4 regions of the Streptomyces sp. NPDC004658 genome follow, and region 1 is predicted to be linked to each of the others. Evidence: riboswitches for the same ligand, from Rfam matches in the RefSeq annotation. Region 1 holds a riboswitch; each other region holds the start of a gene.
The links. A riboswitch is a leader RNA that binds a small molecule or an ion and turns the genes downstream of it on or off. The one in region 1 is predicted to bind S-adenosylmethionine.

Region 1 (3,391 bases):
CCACCATTCCGGCCCCGACGACCACGACGTCGCAGGTCAGTCGCTTCGCCACGCCAGTACTATGTCACATGTTCCTGTCGGTGAGGAGTCCCCGGCGCCGACCTCGATTCCCAGGCGTGGACGCCCCCTTGACGTCGCACGGAGCCCGATCGACACTCCAGGGAGGGAATCCTAGTGAACAGGTAGGGAATCATGACGCGCCGCGACACGGGCACCGGTCACACCGGCCGGACGCCGTTGCGCGCTCCCCTGCTCACCTCCCGCCGCCACATCGACCTGCAGCGTGTCTGCAGCGCGATCAGCCACCGCCGCTGAGCCGGGCGCCCCTTCGCCTCCACCGACCGGTCACGCCCGCGCCGGCCGCGCCCCTCCGCACACCCACCACCCGGGGAGACGCATGTCCATCACTCCGCTCGCCGCCGTCCCGTCCACCCCCGGTACCGCGCCGGTCTTCCGGGGCCGGATCGGCCGGGACGCGCGCAGCGGCCACTACGCCGTGCCGCACCGCTACCGGCTCCATCTGTCGACCGCCTGCCCCGACGGGCTGCGCCTCGCCGTCGGCCACAGCCTGCTCGGACTGGAAGCCCACTGTCCGGTCACCCTCCTGCCCGCCGTCCCGGACTGTCCCGGCGGCGGCCACGCGGCGCTCCGCCCGCTCTACGAGGCGAGCGCCCACCACTACACCGGCCCGGCGCTCGCGCCCGTGCTCAGCGACGACTGGTCCGGACGCATCGTCAGCACCCACACCCCCGGCATCCTGCGCGACCTGGACCTGTTCCGGCCGGGCGGCCACGACCGCCTCTACCCCTCCGGGCTGGAGTCCGTGATCGAGGCCGTCGAGCGGATGTGCGCCGAGGGCATCGAGGAGGCCGCCCAGCGCGCCGGACGCGCCGGTGCCGACCCGGCCGAACGGGCCGCCGCCCTCGACGTGCTGCTGGACACCCTGGGCCGGCTGGAGCGACGGCTGAGCGGCGAGGAGTACCTGGCCGACGACCGGCTCACCGCCGCCGACATCGACCTGTGGGTCACGCTCGTGCAGCTCGACACCGTCCACCGCTGCCACCTCGACGCCTCCGCCGTGCACCGCATCGCCGACCACCGCTCCCTGTGGGCCTACGCCCGCCGCCTGGCCGCCCGCCCCGCCTTCGGCCGCCACCTCGACCTCGACGGCATCGCCCGCCGCCACCACGGCCGCTGCCAGGGTCTGGAGGCCGCCGGAGCAGCTGTCCAGATCCTGGACTGGGCAGGCCACGCGGCAGACACTTCCGACGCTTCTCGCAGGTGAGAGCCCGCCGCCGATGTCCACTTGGCGGACGACCGTTGACATTCGAACGGTCAACTGCCTTACTTACGGCTCAGAACGGTCATGAGCGTCAGCGCCAAGCCCTGGCTCGCTGACCGGCAACCCTCGCATCGCGGTGGGGTGCCCCAGGTGACGACCGGACCGGATGACGTTTTCGGTAAGCGCGAGGCCCCACGGGGCCGGAACAGTGACAGGTGACGCCATGTACGCAGCTCCCAGGACGGCCGCGAGCCGCCCCCAGGGCTGCGTACCGTCGTACGCCGGTCTCCTCGTCGCCGACCGCGCCGTCGATCTGCTCCGCGTGAACAGCGCACTGTGTACCGCACCGGGCTCTGCCCGCTGTCAGGGCTGACGTCTCCTCCCAGCCCCGCGTTCCCGCCGCACACCGTCCGCCGGATGTGCCGTTGTCCGCCCAGCCCCCGGTTCCGCGCCTGTCCGTGCGCCGCCTCGTGCCGCAGTGCCGTCGTGGCCCACCTCCGCTCCCGCGCGGCCCCGGGGTGACCGACTCCGCCGGAGCCGCCATGAGTGAAGCCCCAGGCGCCGCCGTCTCCCTAGCCGAGGCGCCGGCCCCCGCCGACACCCCGTCAAAGCCCTTGGAACCGCAGCGAGTACAGCCGCTGCGCCGCCCCGGCCGGTGGATCGTCACCGCCGTCGTCCTCGTGCTCGTCGCGCAGATCCTGCACGGACTGGTCACGAACCCCTTCTACCAGTGGGACCGCTTCCGCTACTGGTTCCTGCGCCCCACCGTCCTCGACGGCCTCCTCGTCACCCTCGAAGTCGCCGCGCTCAGCGCCGTCCTGGGACTGCTCGGCGGCATCCTGCTGGCACTTGCCCGGCTCTCCGGAAGCCCGGTGCTGCGCGCGGTCAGCTGGACCTACACCTGGCTGTTCCGCTCCGTACCGCTCATCGTCGTACTGATCTTCCTGTACAACTTCAGCGCCCTGTACAAGACGTTGAGCCTCGGGGTGCCCTTCGGGCCCGCCTTCGTCACCTTCGACGAGTCCCGGCTGGCCACCGACATGACGATCGCCGTGATCGGCCTCAGCCTCAACGAGGCGGCGTACGCGGCCGAGGTGGTCCGCGGCGGCATCCTCTCCGTCGACCAGGGACAGCACGAGGCGGCCGCCGCGCTCGGCCTGCCCCAGGGCTACCAGTTCCGCAGGATCGTCTTCCCGCAGGCCCTCAGGTCCATCACGCCGAACTACGTCAACCAGCTGATCGGCCTCATCAAGAGCACGTCCCTGGTCTTCTACGTGTCGCTGCTGGACCTGTTCGGCGCGGTGCAGTCGATGGGCAGCACCTACCCCGGTGACGTGGTGCCGCTGCTGATGGTCGCCACCGTCTGGTACCTGATCCTCACCAGCGCCGTGTCCGTCGTCCAGTTCTACGTCGAGCGGTACTACGCCCGGGGTGCCACCCGCACCCTGCCGCCGACCCCCTTGCAGAAAGCCCGGGCCGGACTGGCCGGCCTGCGGGCCCGGCTGCGCCGGGAGGCCGCCGTATGACCACCGCGCAGACCCTCCCGAAGACCGCGCCCGCCGCGCTCGAAGTGCACGGCGTCCACAAGTGGTACGGCTCCCACCACGTACTCGACGGCATCGACCTGACCGTCCGCCCCGGCGAGGTCACGGTGATCCTCGGCCCGTCCGGCTCCGGCAAGTCCACGCTGCTCAGGGTCCTCAACCACCTGGAGAAGCCCGAGACCGGCCACGTCAGCGTGGACGGCGAGCTGATCGGGGTGAAGCGGCACGGGGGCCGGCTCAAGGAACTCAGCGAGCGCGCCATCCTCGCCCAGCGCAGCCGGATCGGCTTCGTCTTCCAGAACTTCAACCTCTTCCCGCACCTGACCGTCCTGGAGAACGTCGCCGCGGCCCCCGCCGCCACCGGCAGGCTGAGCAGGGTGGCGGCCCAGGAACTCGCCTTCGAACTCCTCGACCGCGTCGGCCTCGGCGACAAGACCGGCGCCTACCCCCGGCAGTTGTCCGGTGGTCAGCAGCAGCGCGTCGCCATCGCCCGCGCCCTCGCCCTGCGGCCCGGGATCATCCTCTTCGACGAGCCGACCTCCGCACTCGACCCCGAACTCGTCGG
Region 2 (3,391 bases), on a different contig from region 1:
GACGTCGTCGTCGTTGACGTACACGTTGACGAACCGGCGCAGCTTGCCCTGGTCGTCCAGCACGCGCGCGGCGATGCCCGTGTGGTTCTTCTCCAGGTCGGCGATGACCTCGCCGAGCGTGGCGCCCTCGGCGGCGACCTCGGCCTGACCGCCGGTGTAGGTGCGCAGGATGGTGGGGATGCGAACGGTCACGCTCATGCGGTGGGACCTCCGGTCGGGTTCACGGGTACGGCGGAGCGGCGCCCCGGGGGCGCGGGGCTGGGATGCGGCTGGGGCTGCCACCGCGTGGGCGCGACCGGCCCCCACCGGCCCGCGGGCCGCGCCCGGTCTCGCGGCGGAGCGCCTGTCATGCGAGGCCGGCCTCTCGGAAGGAGTCCAGGGTCGGGCGGATGGTGGCGGTGAGGCCGGTCCCGGCCACCGCGTCCAGGGTCTTCAGGCCGTCGCCGGTGTTGAGGACCACCGTGGTCTTCGCCGGGTCCAGCACACCCGCCTCCAGCAGCTTGCGGGTGACGCCGACGGTCACGCCGCCGGCGGTCTCCGCGAAGATGCCCTCGGTCCGCGCGAGCAGCTTGATCGCGTCCACGACCTGCTCGTCCGTCACGTCCTCCACGGCACCCCCGGTGCGGCGCGCGATGTCCAGGACGTACGGCCCGTCGGCCGGGTTGCCGATGGCCAGGGACTTGGCGATGGTGTTCGGCTTCTGGGGCCGTACGACGTCGTGTCCGGCCTTGAAGGCGGTGGAGACCGGGGAGCAGCCCTCGGCCTGGGCGCCGAAGATCTTGTACGGCCTGTCCTCGACCAGCCCCAGCTTGATCAGCTCCTGGAGCCCCTTGTCGATCTTCGTGAGCTGGGAGCCGGAGGCGATCGGGACCACGATCTGGTCCGGCAGCCGCCAGCCGAGCTGCTCGCAGATCTCGTACGCCAGGGTCTTGGAGCCCTCCGCGTAGTACGGCCGCAGGTTGACGTTGACGAAGCCCCAGCCCTCGCCGGCCGGGTCGCCGATCAGCTCGGAGCAGAAGCGGTTCACGTCGTCGTAGTTGCCCTCGATGCCGACGAGTTCCCCGCCGTAGACCGCGGCCATGACGACCTTGCCCTGCTCCAGGTCGTGCGGGATGAACACGCAGGAGCGGAAGCCGGCCCGGGCGGCGGCGGCACCGACCGCGCCGGCCAGGTTGCCGGTGGAGGAGCAGGACAGCGTGGTGAAGCCGAAGGCGCGGGCGGCCTCCAGGGCCTGGGCCACGACCCGGTCCTTGAAGGAGTGGGTCGGGTTGCCGGAGTCGTCCTTCACGTACAGACCGCCGGTCACGCCCAGCTCGCGGGCCAGGTTGTCGGCCTTGACGAGCTGGGTCCAGCCGGGGTTGAGGTTCGGCTTGCCGGCGACGTCCGCCGGGACCGGCAGCAGGGGCGCGTAGCGCCAGATGTTCGCGGGGCCCGCCTCGATGCGGCGGCGCAGGTCCTCGGTGTCGTAGGCGGAGAAGTCGTAGGCGATCTCCAGCGGGCCGAAGCACTCTTCGCAGGCGAAGACCGGGCCGAGCGGCACCCGATGACCGCACTCGCGACAGCTCAGGGCCGCTGCGGGGCCGAGGTCGACCGTGGATTCGCTGGTGGTGGCAACTGTCTGCACAGCCATGGAGGCGAGGCCCTTTCTCCTCATCTTCCTCACGACGCACCTCGCCGTGAGACGGAATTGGCACCTTCCCTGGCCGTGAGCCTCGCGCGAACGAGTCCGGATCAGGGGGGTTGCCGGGGCTTCATCGGGCCGTGTCCCTCTGCCCCTCTGGATGAGCGGTATGCGGTTGTGAACGCACATGACCCCCGACATGCGATGGTCATCGGCGTTGTTCAAGACTGTAACCGACGGCCGGGACAGTTGAGATAGTCGTCCGAACCGCGAGACACGAGTGAGGAGCCACAGACTGTGCTGGAAGAAGTCGAGCGCTGGCTGACCACCCGGTCCTGGTCCGTGGCCGATCGCCCGCTGCACCAGATCCTCGCCGCCAAGCAGCGCACGGGCCAGACCATCAGCGTCGTCCTGCCCGCGCTCAACGAGGAGGAGACCGTCGGCGACATCGTCGCGGTGATCCGGCACGACCTCGTCGAGCAGGTGCCGCTCGTCGACGAGATCGTCGTCGTCGACTCCGGCTCCACCGACCGCACCTCGCAGGTCGCCGCGCGCGCGGGTGCCCGGGTCGTCCACCGCGACGACATCCTGCCGCGTATCCCGGCCGTCCCCGGCAAGGGCGAGGTGCTGTGGCGGTCGCTGCTGGTGACCGGCGGGGACATCGTCTGCTTCATCGACGCGGACCTCAGGGAGTTCTCCTCCGACTTCGTCTCCGGGATCGTCGGCCCGCTGCTCACCGACCCGGACGTCGACCTGGTCAAGGCGATGTACGACCGCCCGCTCGGCGGCAGTGCCGGGCAGGGCGGCCGGGTCACCGAGCTCATGGCCCGCCCGCTGCTGAACATGCACTGGCCGCAGCTGGCCGGGTTCGTGCAGCCGCTCGGCGGCGAGTACGCGGCCCGCCGCACGCTGCTGGAGCAGCTGCCGTTCCCCGTCGGCTACGGCGTGGAGCTGGGCATGCTGGTGGACGCGCTGCACCTGGTGGGCCTGGACGCGCTGGCCCAGGTCGACGTGGGCGTGCGCAGGCACCGGCACCAGGACGGGCAGGCGCTCGGCCGGATGGCCGCCGCGATCTACCGCACCGCCCAGCTGCGGCTGGCCCGCGGCCATCTGATCCGGCCCGCGCTGACCCAGTTCGAGCGGGGCGAGGAGGGGTTCGAGCCGCGCACCTACTCGGTGGACACCGAGGAGCGGCCGCCCATGGTGGAGATCGCGGAGTACGCCGAGCGGAAGGTGGCGTGAACGGGCCGTATACGGTCGGCCCGCCGGGCGGGCCGTACGTTTGAGCGGTTCGGGGCCGGGCTAGGTTGAGGCGTATGGCTTCCACGCTCGATGCTGCGCAAAAGGCTCAGGTGCTGGTCGCGTCGAACCGCGGCCCGGTCTCCTATCAGGTGGGCGAGGACGGCTCGCTGCACGCCCGGCGGGGCGGCGGCGGGCTGGTCTCGGGACTGTCCGCCATCGGGTCGGACGCGGGCTCGGTGTGGGTGTGCGCCGCACTCGGCGACGGCGACCGTGCGGCCGTCCGGCGCGCGGACGGCGGGCTGCTGCCGGCCGAGGACACCGGCGGGCAGCGGGTGCGGATGCTCGACATCGACGCGACCGTGCACACCGAGGCGTACAACGGCATCGCCAACTCGGTGCTCTGGTTCGTCCACCACATGCTGTACCAGACCCCGCTGGAGCCGGTCTTCGACGCCGGCTTCCGGCGGCAGTGGGCCTCCTACGAGGCCTACAACCGGGCGTTCGCCGAGGCGCTGGCCGAGGAGGCGG
Region 3 (3,391 bases), on a different contig from region 1:
GCTGGTCAACGGGGCCGCTGGTGGAGTGGGTCACTTCGCGGTGCAGCTGGCGAAGTGGAAGGGGGCACACGTCATCGCGGTGGCCTCGGGGCGGCACCAGCAGTTCCTGCGCAAGCTCGGCACGGATGAGTTCATCGACTACACCACGACCCAGGTCACGGACGTGGTCAGCGGCGTCGACCTGGTGATCGACACCGTCGGTGGCCCGGACAGTTCACGTTTCCTGACCGTGCTCAAGCGCGGCGGCACCATGCTTCCGGTGTTCTTCGCCCAGTACGATCCGGAGGAGACGGCGCGTCTTGGCATCACCGTCTCGAACATTCAGGTGCGTTCCAACGGCCCCCAGCTCGCCGAGATCGGGCGCCTGTTCGACGAAGGCAAGCTCCAGGTCGGGGTGGACAGCACCTACCCGCTGTCCGAAGCGGCCAGCGCACACACGCGAGCCGCGCAGGGCCACATCCAGGGCAAGATCGTGCTGACGGTGGTCTCGTGATCGCCGACCTCCAGCAGGCGGTGGCGCACTACGCCCATGCCCTGGACGAGCTGAATGCGGCCGAGCTGGAAGCGGTCCTGACCGAGGACACCACCTGGACCTTCACGATGCCCGGACAGGGGGTGCCCGGCTCGGTCGCCGGACGCGCGGCGGTGCTCGACTTCATCCGTGACGGGCACACGGCCCGGACCGGAAGGGTGCGGCACCACCTGGGCAACGTCGTGGTCACGACGACGGGCGCCGCCACCACCGAGGTGCGGGGGTGCGCGATCGGGTTCGGCGACCCGGGTTCTTGATCCGCCAGCTCTGTGCGATTCCCAGCCCGGGTGAAGCGCTCGAGTGGCCTGAGCACCCAACTGAGCGGCGCGAAGGCCCGCACTCCGCCGCCAGGGCTCCTGAAGGAGGGCGCTGTACTCGTTGGGGTGCTGCTCTCGCATGATGCTCATGACACCCTGGCCAACGGGAGCAACAGGGCGCAGAACGCCTTGGCCTGGGGCCGTCAGCCGGTCACCGCTCGGTCAAAGGCACGTGACAGCGTGTCCAGTGGACGCTCCAGTCGCCATCGAGCGGGGTGTAGCCGGCCTCCCGCACCCGTTCCGTCGCTTGCTCCAGGTGGCTCCGCAGTTCTTCGAGACTGCCGCTGCCCAGCTCCTTGCCGTCGGCATCCAACTCCAGCTGGAGGTACATGACGTGGTCCTCTCCCCGGTGCTCCGCAGAGAACTCGACGGTGTAGCCGTGGCTGCCCCGGCTGTAGATGCACACATAGTGCCGCGTGATCTCGTCCGGATCGAAGCCGTACTCTTCGAACACTTCAAGGGTCTCGTACGGCGGGTCCGTGACGTCGCACGAGCTGCTCCACCACTGGATCTGCCAGAGGCCGTCCGGGGTCCATCCCTCCGTTTCCAGCCTTGCCTGGGCGAGTTCGGTGAGGGTGGTGAGCGCTTCGAACCAATCTCCGTCGGTGTCCGAGGTGATGTCCCCGCCCAGGTGATGGGCTGACTCCCGTCCCGTTCCTTCGGTGAGGTCGTCCACGACCGTCAGAACACAGCCCGTGTCCTGCTGGTACTCCACCTTCGCGTACCGCCGCTTGGCTTCCTCGTCTCCCCGGCGGTTGCCGGGCATGCCGGCAACCGTCCGAGGATCCGTCCCGTCGGCCTCCTCACCTTCCGCAGACACCGGGCCCGGCTCCTGCGGACCCGCAGGCGCGCGCCGACGAGGATTGAGGCAGACCGACTCCAACCGGGCTTTCCCGATACGACCGCTGATCAGCGACCCTGGAACACGATCCTCCTGGTTGACAGCACGTGCCTGAAGGGATCGGCCCGCGCTGCGGTAGAAGACGACGTCGAATCCGCGGTCGAGCCACTGGTCGAAGACTTCGTCAGTCCCTGGCCGGCCGGAGCCGCTCGCCTCGGCCGTGCGGAACAGCGCACGGGCAGCATCGAGGCCGATGGTCACCAGACCTGCGCGGCCCGGCTCTGCGACGGCAGACATGGCGGGTTCGGATGCCCGCTCAGGCTTCTGGGTCTGCCGCTCCATCGGCACTTCGGGGATCGCGTCGGAAACGGGCACAGGCGATCAACCTTCCGGAGCCGATGGACCCCGGTAGTGCACTTCCGCACCCCGGTGATCTGCGGTTTCCAACGCACCGCGCGCTGGGCTGGTCGTCACCCGGGGCATCCGCGGCGAACGGTGGATGTCGGCCTGCAAGCCGGGACTTGACGCTGGAACTCGTAACCGGGCGCGAAGCTAACACCCATTCCGGATCTGCACAACGTGATCCACAACGCTTTGCCACACGACCAGTGCTGTGGCATTGTTCCGCTCGGTCACAGCGCCGATCGCGCCGAGGACCGGCTCCCACGAACCTGTGGGAGCGAGCACCGATCTCCCTGCCGGTGGGTAAGGGGGTCCTTCGTCCACAGGAGGCCCTCGTGCAGGTCACTGACGCTGCGACCACACCACCGAACTCGGAACTCTACCGGCGCACGGTCGTCGATATCCGATTCCAGGGCCGAATGGTACGGATCGATCCGCGTCCGCGAGGCACGGCCGAGGGCCCTTTCCCTGAACTCCCGGGACCTGCTGGCACCGCCGCCCCCCTCGTCGTCACGGCGTCCGACCCTTGCGCCCGCCCCGTCCTCGCCGAGGACAACGCCGGCACCCAGGCGCGGCTACTCGACGAGTTCGACCGGCGAGGGCTCGGGTGGTGGCCCGCAGCGGGAGGCGATGCGCACGGCACGCACATCGAGCAGAGCGTCGCCATCGCGGGTCCGAGCGACTCGGCGGCGCGTGAACCGGGGCGGTGCTCCGGCCAGGACGCGGTCTTCGCCCGAGCCCCCGGCGCCCGGTGTCTGATGTCCTGCGACGGCGGCGCGACGGACATAGGCGTGGTCCTCGTGCATGACGCTGTTGGGACCATCCCCGCGGGTACCAGGAGCAGGCGAAGGGCGCCTGGGAGCTCCCACGCACCCTCTACGGCACCTCCGCCCGCCGGGCCGGAGACAGCGCAGGTCAGTCCGCCCGTCTGAGCAGCGCCCGCGCCATCTAAGGACAGCGCACGTCCATCGCTGCGTGATTCATGCGCATCCCCCTGCGTGCGGGCCGTCCGACTCGACATCCGAGTCCGGCGGTCCCTGCCGCACCCGAACAGCAACCACCTCGAGCCAGGAGGGGCCCCATGGCCACGAACCGACAGATGAGCCGCGCCGACTTCGAAACCATCTCCGCGGCCATCGCTGAATCCGACGACCAGGACTTCCACGCCCGCCGAACCATCGCCTTCAACCTCGCCGACGCCCTGACCAGCACCGCGGACCGCTTCGACCCCGTGCTCTGGCTGCGCCAGTGCAAAGTCGGGCCGCTCTCCCCGGCCGACGTGGCCGGTTGGACTAAGCG
Region 4 (3,391 bases), on a different contig from region 1:
GCCTTCCGCCACCAGCTCCCTGACGGCGTTCACGAAGCGCTCCACGTGCTCGTCCGGCGTGCCCGCGCCGAAGCTCACGCGGATGGCGTTGAGGGACTTCTCGCCGGGGGCGGCCTCGGGGGCACCGCACTCGCCCTGGCTCTGCGGGTCGCTGCCGAGCAGGGTGCGGACCAGCGGGTGGGCGCAGAACAGGCCGTCGCGGACACCGATGCCGTACTCGGCGGAGAGCGCGGCGGCGAAGTGGGAGCTGTTCCAGCCCTCGACGACGAAGGAGATCACGCCGACGCGCGGGGCGTCGTCGCCGAAGAGGGACAGCACCTTCACCTCGGGAACGGCGGCCAGGCCCTCGCGGACCTTGGCGATCAGGTGCCGCTCGCGGGCGACGAGGGTGTCCCAGCCGGCCTCGGTGAGGGCCTTGCAGGCGGAGGCGATGGCGTAGGCGCCGATGACGTTCGGGGAGCCGGCCTCGTGCCGGGCGGCGGTCTCGTGCCACTCGACGGCCACGCCGCCGTCCTCGCGCCGGGTGACCTTGCGGCTGGCGCCGCCGCCCGCGAGGTACGGGTCGGCCGCCTGGAGCCAGTCGGCGCGGCCGGCCAGGACACCGGAGCCGAAGGGGGCGTACAGCTTGTGGCCGGAGAAGGCGACCCAGTCGACGTCCAGGTCGCGCAGGTCCACCGGGTGGTGCGGGGCCAGCTGGGCGGCGTCCAGGACGATGCGGGCGCCGTGGGCGTGCGCGGCGGCGGCCAGTTCGCGCACCGGCCACAGCTCGCCGGTGACGTTGGAGGCGCCGGTGACGCAGACCAGGGCCGGGCCGTGCGGGTCGCGGTCGGCGAGGGCCCGCTCCAGGGTCTCCACGGCCTGCCGCGGGGTGCGCGGGGCGTTGAGGTAGGTGACCCGCGCGTCCTGCCAGGGCAGCAGGGAGGCGTGGTGCTCCGTCTCGAAGACGAAGACCTGGCAGTCGGCCGGGACCGCCCGGGCCAGCAGGTTCAGGGAGTCGGTGGTGGAACGGGTGAAGATCACCTGGTCGGCGGGGCGGCAGCCGAGGAAGTCGGCGACGGTCCGGCGGGCGTTCTCGAACAGGTCGGTGGAGAGCTGGGAGAGGTAGCCGGCGCCGCGGTGCACACTGCCGTAGTACGGCGCGTACGCGGCGACGTCGTCCCAGACGCGCTGGAGGGCGGGGGCGCTGGCCGCGTAGTCCAGGGCGGCGTAGGTGACTTCGCCGCCGGTGACCAGCGGGACGGTGACATCTCGCCCGAGAACGGGCAGAGGGGTGCAAACGGTCTGGTCGGCGGCAGCGGTGGAGACAGACATGGCGGAACTCCCGTGACAGGAATGCGAGAAAGGCAGAAAGGGACTGCGAAGGGGTGTGCGGAGGCGGGGCTCTGCGGCCCTAACGCATTCGCTTGCTCACGGAAGACTCCCTCGAACGACCAGGACCCCTGGTTGGCGAGGGGTCCGCGCTTGCCGTAGGCCTTGCTGCCGTACGACCTGGTCTTCACCCGGGGCACCCCGCCACGGACGGAGGGTTGCCGGACAGTCGGCCGGGGCCTCATGACTGTCACTCATGACCTGGTACAGGAACGTACGTGAGTGATCGTCGTCCCGCAACCCGTGTCCGGATCGCGGGACGACTCCCGAGGGTGTCAGGCGTTGCTGACGGCCACCCAGCGGTCCAGGGTGCGCTTGGCCGCGCCCGAGTCGATCGACTCCGCGGCTCGCGCCATGCCCGCGCGGATCTGCTCGGTGAGCGGCGCGTCCGCCGGCTCCAGGGCCACCAGCGCCGCCGCCGAGTTCAGCAGGACGGCGTCCCGTACGGCCCCCTTCTCGCCGTCCAGCAGCCGCCGGGCGACCTCGGCGTTGTAGGAGGCGTCGGCACCGCGCAGGGCGTCCACGGGGACGAGGTCGATGCCGACGTCCCGGGGGTCGAAGACCTCTTCCGTGACCTTGCCGTCCCGGACCACCCAGACCCGGGAGGGGGCGGTGACGGTCAGCTCGTCCAGGCCGTCGTCGCCCCGGAAGACCAGCGCGGAGTTGCCGCGCTCGGCGAGGACACCGGCGACGATCGGCGCCATGCGGGGATCCGCGACACCGACGGCCTGCGACCGCACCTGCGCGGGGTTGGTCAGCGGGCCCAGCACGTTGAAGGTGGTGCGGATGCCCAACTGGCCGCGGGCCGCGGCGACATGGCGCAGCGACGGGTGGAACCGCACCGCGAAGCAGATGGTGATGCCGGCCTCTTCGGCCACCTCAGCCACCCGCTGCGGGGTCAGGTTGAGGTTGATCCCCAGCTTCTCCAGGACGTCGGAGGAGCCGGAGGCGGAGGACGCGGCGCGGTTGCCGTGCTTGACGACCTTCGCGCCCGCGCCCGCGACGACGATCGAGGACATGGTGGAGATGTTCACCGTCTTGGCGCCGTCGCCGCCGGTGCCGACGATGTCGACGGCCGGCCCGGGCACCTCGATGACGTTGGCGTGCGCGTACATCGTCCGGACCAGTCCGGTGATCTCCTGGACCGTCTCGCCCTTGGCGCGCAGGGCCACCATGAACCCGGCGATCTGCGCGTCGGTCGCCTCCCCGCGCATGATCAGGTCCATCGCCCACGCGGTGTCGTCGGCGGACAGGTCCCGGCCCTCCAGCAGACCGTTCAGCAGGGCGGGCCAGGAGCGGCCCGCCGCGGTGTCGCCTCCAGCGGGGGTCACAGCGCTCATCAGCCGCTCCTTGAACAGGTTCCTGCTACGTCGTACACCACCCTATCCAGCCGGACGGAAGGGCGAGGGGCCCCGTCCGCAACCCGGACGGGGCCCCTCGGTGTGGCGTGGCGACGCGGGGATCAGTGGTGGCCGTGGCCGCTCGTGATCTCCTTGTACTCCTCGACGGTCGGCTTCGGGATCTGGTTGTCCTCGCCGAAGTAGGCGGTGGACAGCTTCGCCCGCAGCTTCTGCGAGGCAGGGATCTTGCGCTCGACCCCGTTCTCGTCGACCGTCGGACCGATCTCGGCCGGCTGGTACTGCTCGTGCGCGGTGAGCGTGTGCAGCTGCTCCTGGCTGAGCGGCTCGTGCACCTCGATGAACTCACCGTGCGGCAGCCGCTTGATGATGCCGGTCTCGCGGCCGTGCAGCACCTTGTCGCGGTCGCGGCGCTGGAGGCCCAGGCAGATCCGCTTGGTGGCGATGAACGCGATGACCGGAGCCACGAAGTAGGCGATCCGCACGAACCAGGTGACCGCGTTGATCGACAGGTGGAAATGCGTGGCGAAGATGTCGTTGCCGCCACCGATCAGCATCACGAAGTACACGGTCAGCCAGGCGACACCGAACGCCGTACGGGTCGGCGCGTTGCGCGGGCGGTCCAGGATGTGGTGCTCGCGCTTGTCGCCGGTGACCCAGGCCTC

Region 2: another riboswitch for S-adenosylmethionine. It lies ahead of thrC (threonine synthase); the one in region 1 lies ahead of ABZV94_RS33955 (amino acid ABC transporter permease).
Region 3: another riboswitch for S-adenosylmethionine. It lies ahead of ABZV94_RS18660 (hypothetical protein); the one in region 1 lies ahead of ABZV94_RS33955 (amino acid ABC transporter permease).
Region 4: another riboswitch for S-adenosylmethionine. It lies ahead of ABZV94_RS23765 (aminotransferase class V-fold PLP-dependent enzyme); the one in region 1 lies ahead of ABZV94_RS33955 (amino acid ABC transporter permease).

Annotation. Positions count from the first base shown of each region.
Region 1 is NZ_JBEXKG010000158.1:1,935-5,325, forward strand. Features, by position in the region: gene ABZV94_RS33940 (FAD-binding oxidoreductase) at 1-52, opposite strand, end outside; gene ABZV94_RS33945 (putative leader peptide) at 193-315, shown strand; gene ABZV94_RS33950 (glutathione S-transferase C-terminal domain-containing protein) at 398-1,285, shown strand; SAM riboswitch class IV at 1,363-1,473, shown strand; gene ABZV94_RS33955 (amino acid ABC transporter permease) at 1,825-2,808, shown strand; gene ABZV94_RS33960 (amino acid ABC transporter ATP-binding protein) at 2,805-3,391, shown strand, end outside.
Region 2 is NZ_JBEXKG010000058.1:20,934-24,324, reverse strand. Features, by position in the region: gene ABZV94_RS20890 (ubiquitin-like small modifier protein 1) at 1-198, opposite strand, end outside; gene thrC (threonine synthase) at 347-1,630, opposite strand; SAM riboswitch class I at 1,648-1,788, opposite strand; gene ABZV94_RS20880 (glucosyl-3-phosphoglycerate synthase) at 1,919-2,863, shown strand; gene ABZV94_RS20875 (trehalose-6-phosphate synthase) at 2,938-3,391, shown strand, end outside.
Region 3 is NZ_JBEXKG010000047.1:48,633-52,023, forward strand. Features, by position in the region: gene ABZV94_RS18650 (NADP-dependent oxidoreductase) at 1-493, shown strand, start outside; gene ABZV94_RS18655 (nuclear transport factor 2 family protein) at 490-789, shown strand; gene ABZV94_RS18660 (hypothetical protein) at 1,001-2,065, opposite strand; SAM riboswitch class IV at 2,122-2,232, opposite strand; gene ABZV94_RS18665 (DUF3293 domain-containing protein) at 2,512-3,024, shown strand; gene ABZV94_RS18670 (hypothetical protein) at 3,174-3,391, shown strand, end outside.
Region 4 is NZ_JBEXKG010000074.1:1,323-4,713, forward strand. Features, by position in the region: gene ABZV94_RS23765 (aminotransferase class V-fold PLP-dependent enzyme) at 1-1,311, opposite strand, end outside; SAM riboswitch class IV at 1,453-1,570, opposite strand; gene trpD (anthranilate phosphoribosyltransferase) at 1,644-2,708, opposite strand; gene ABZV94_RS23775 (cytochrome bc complex cytochrome b subunit) at 2,831-3,391, opposite strand, start outside.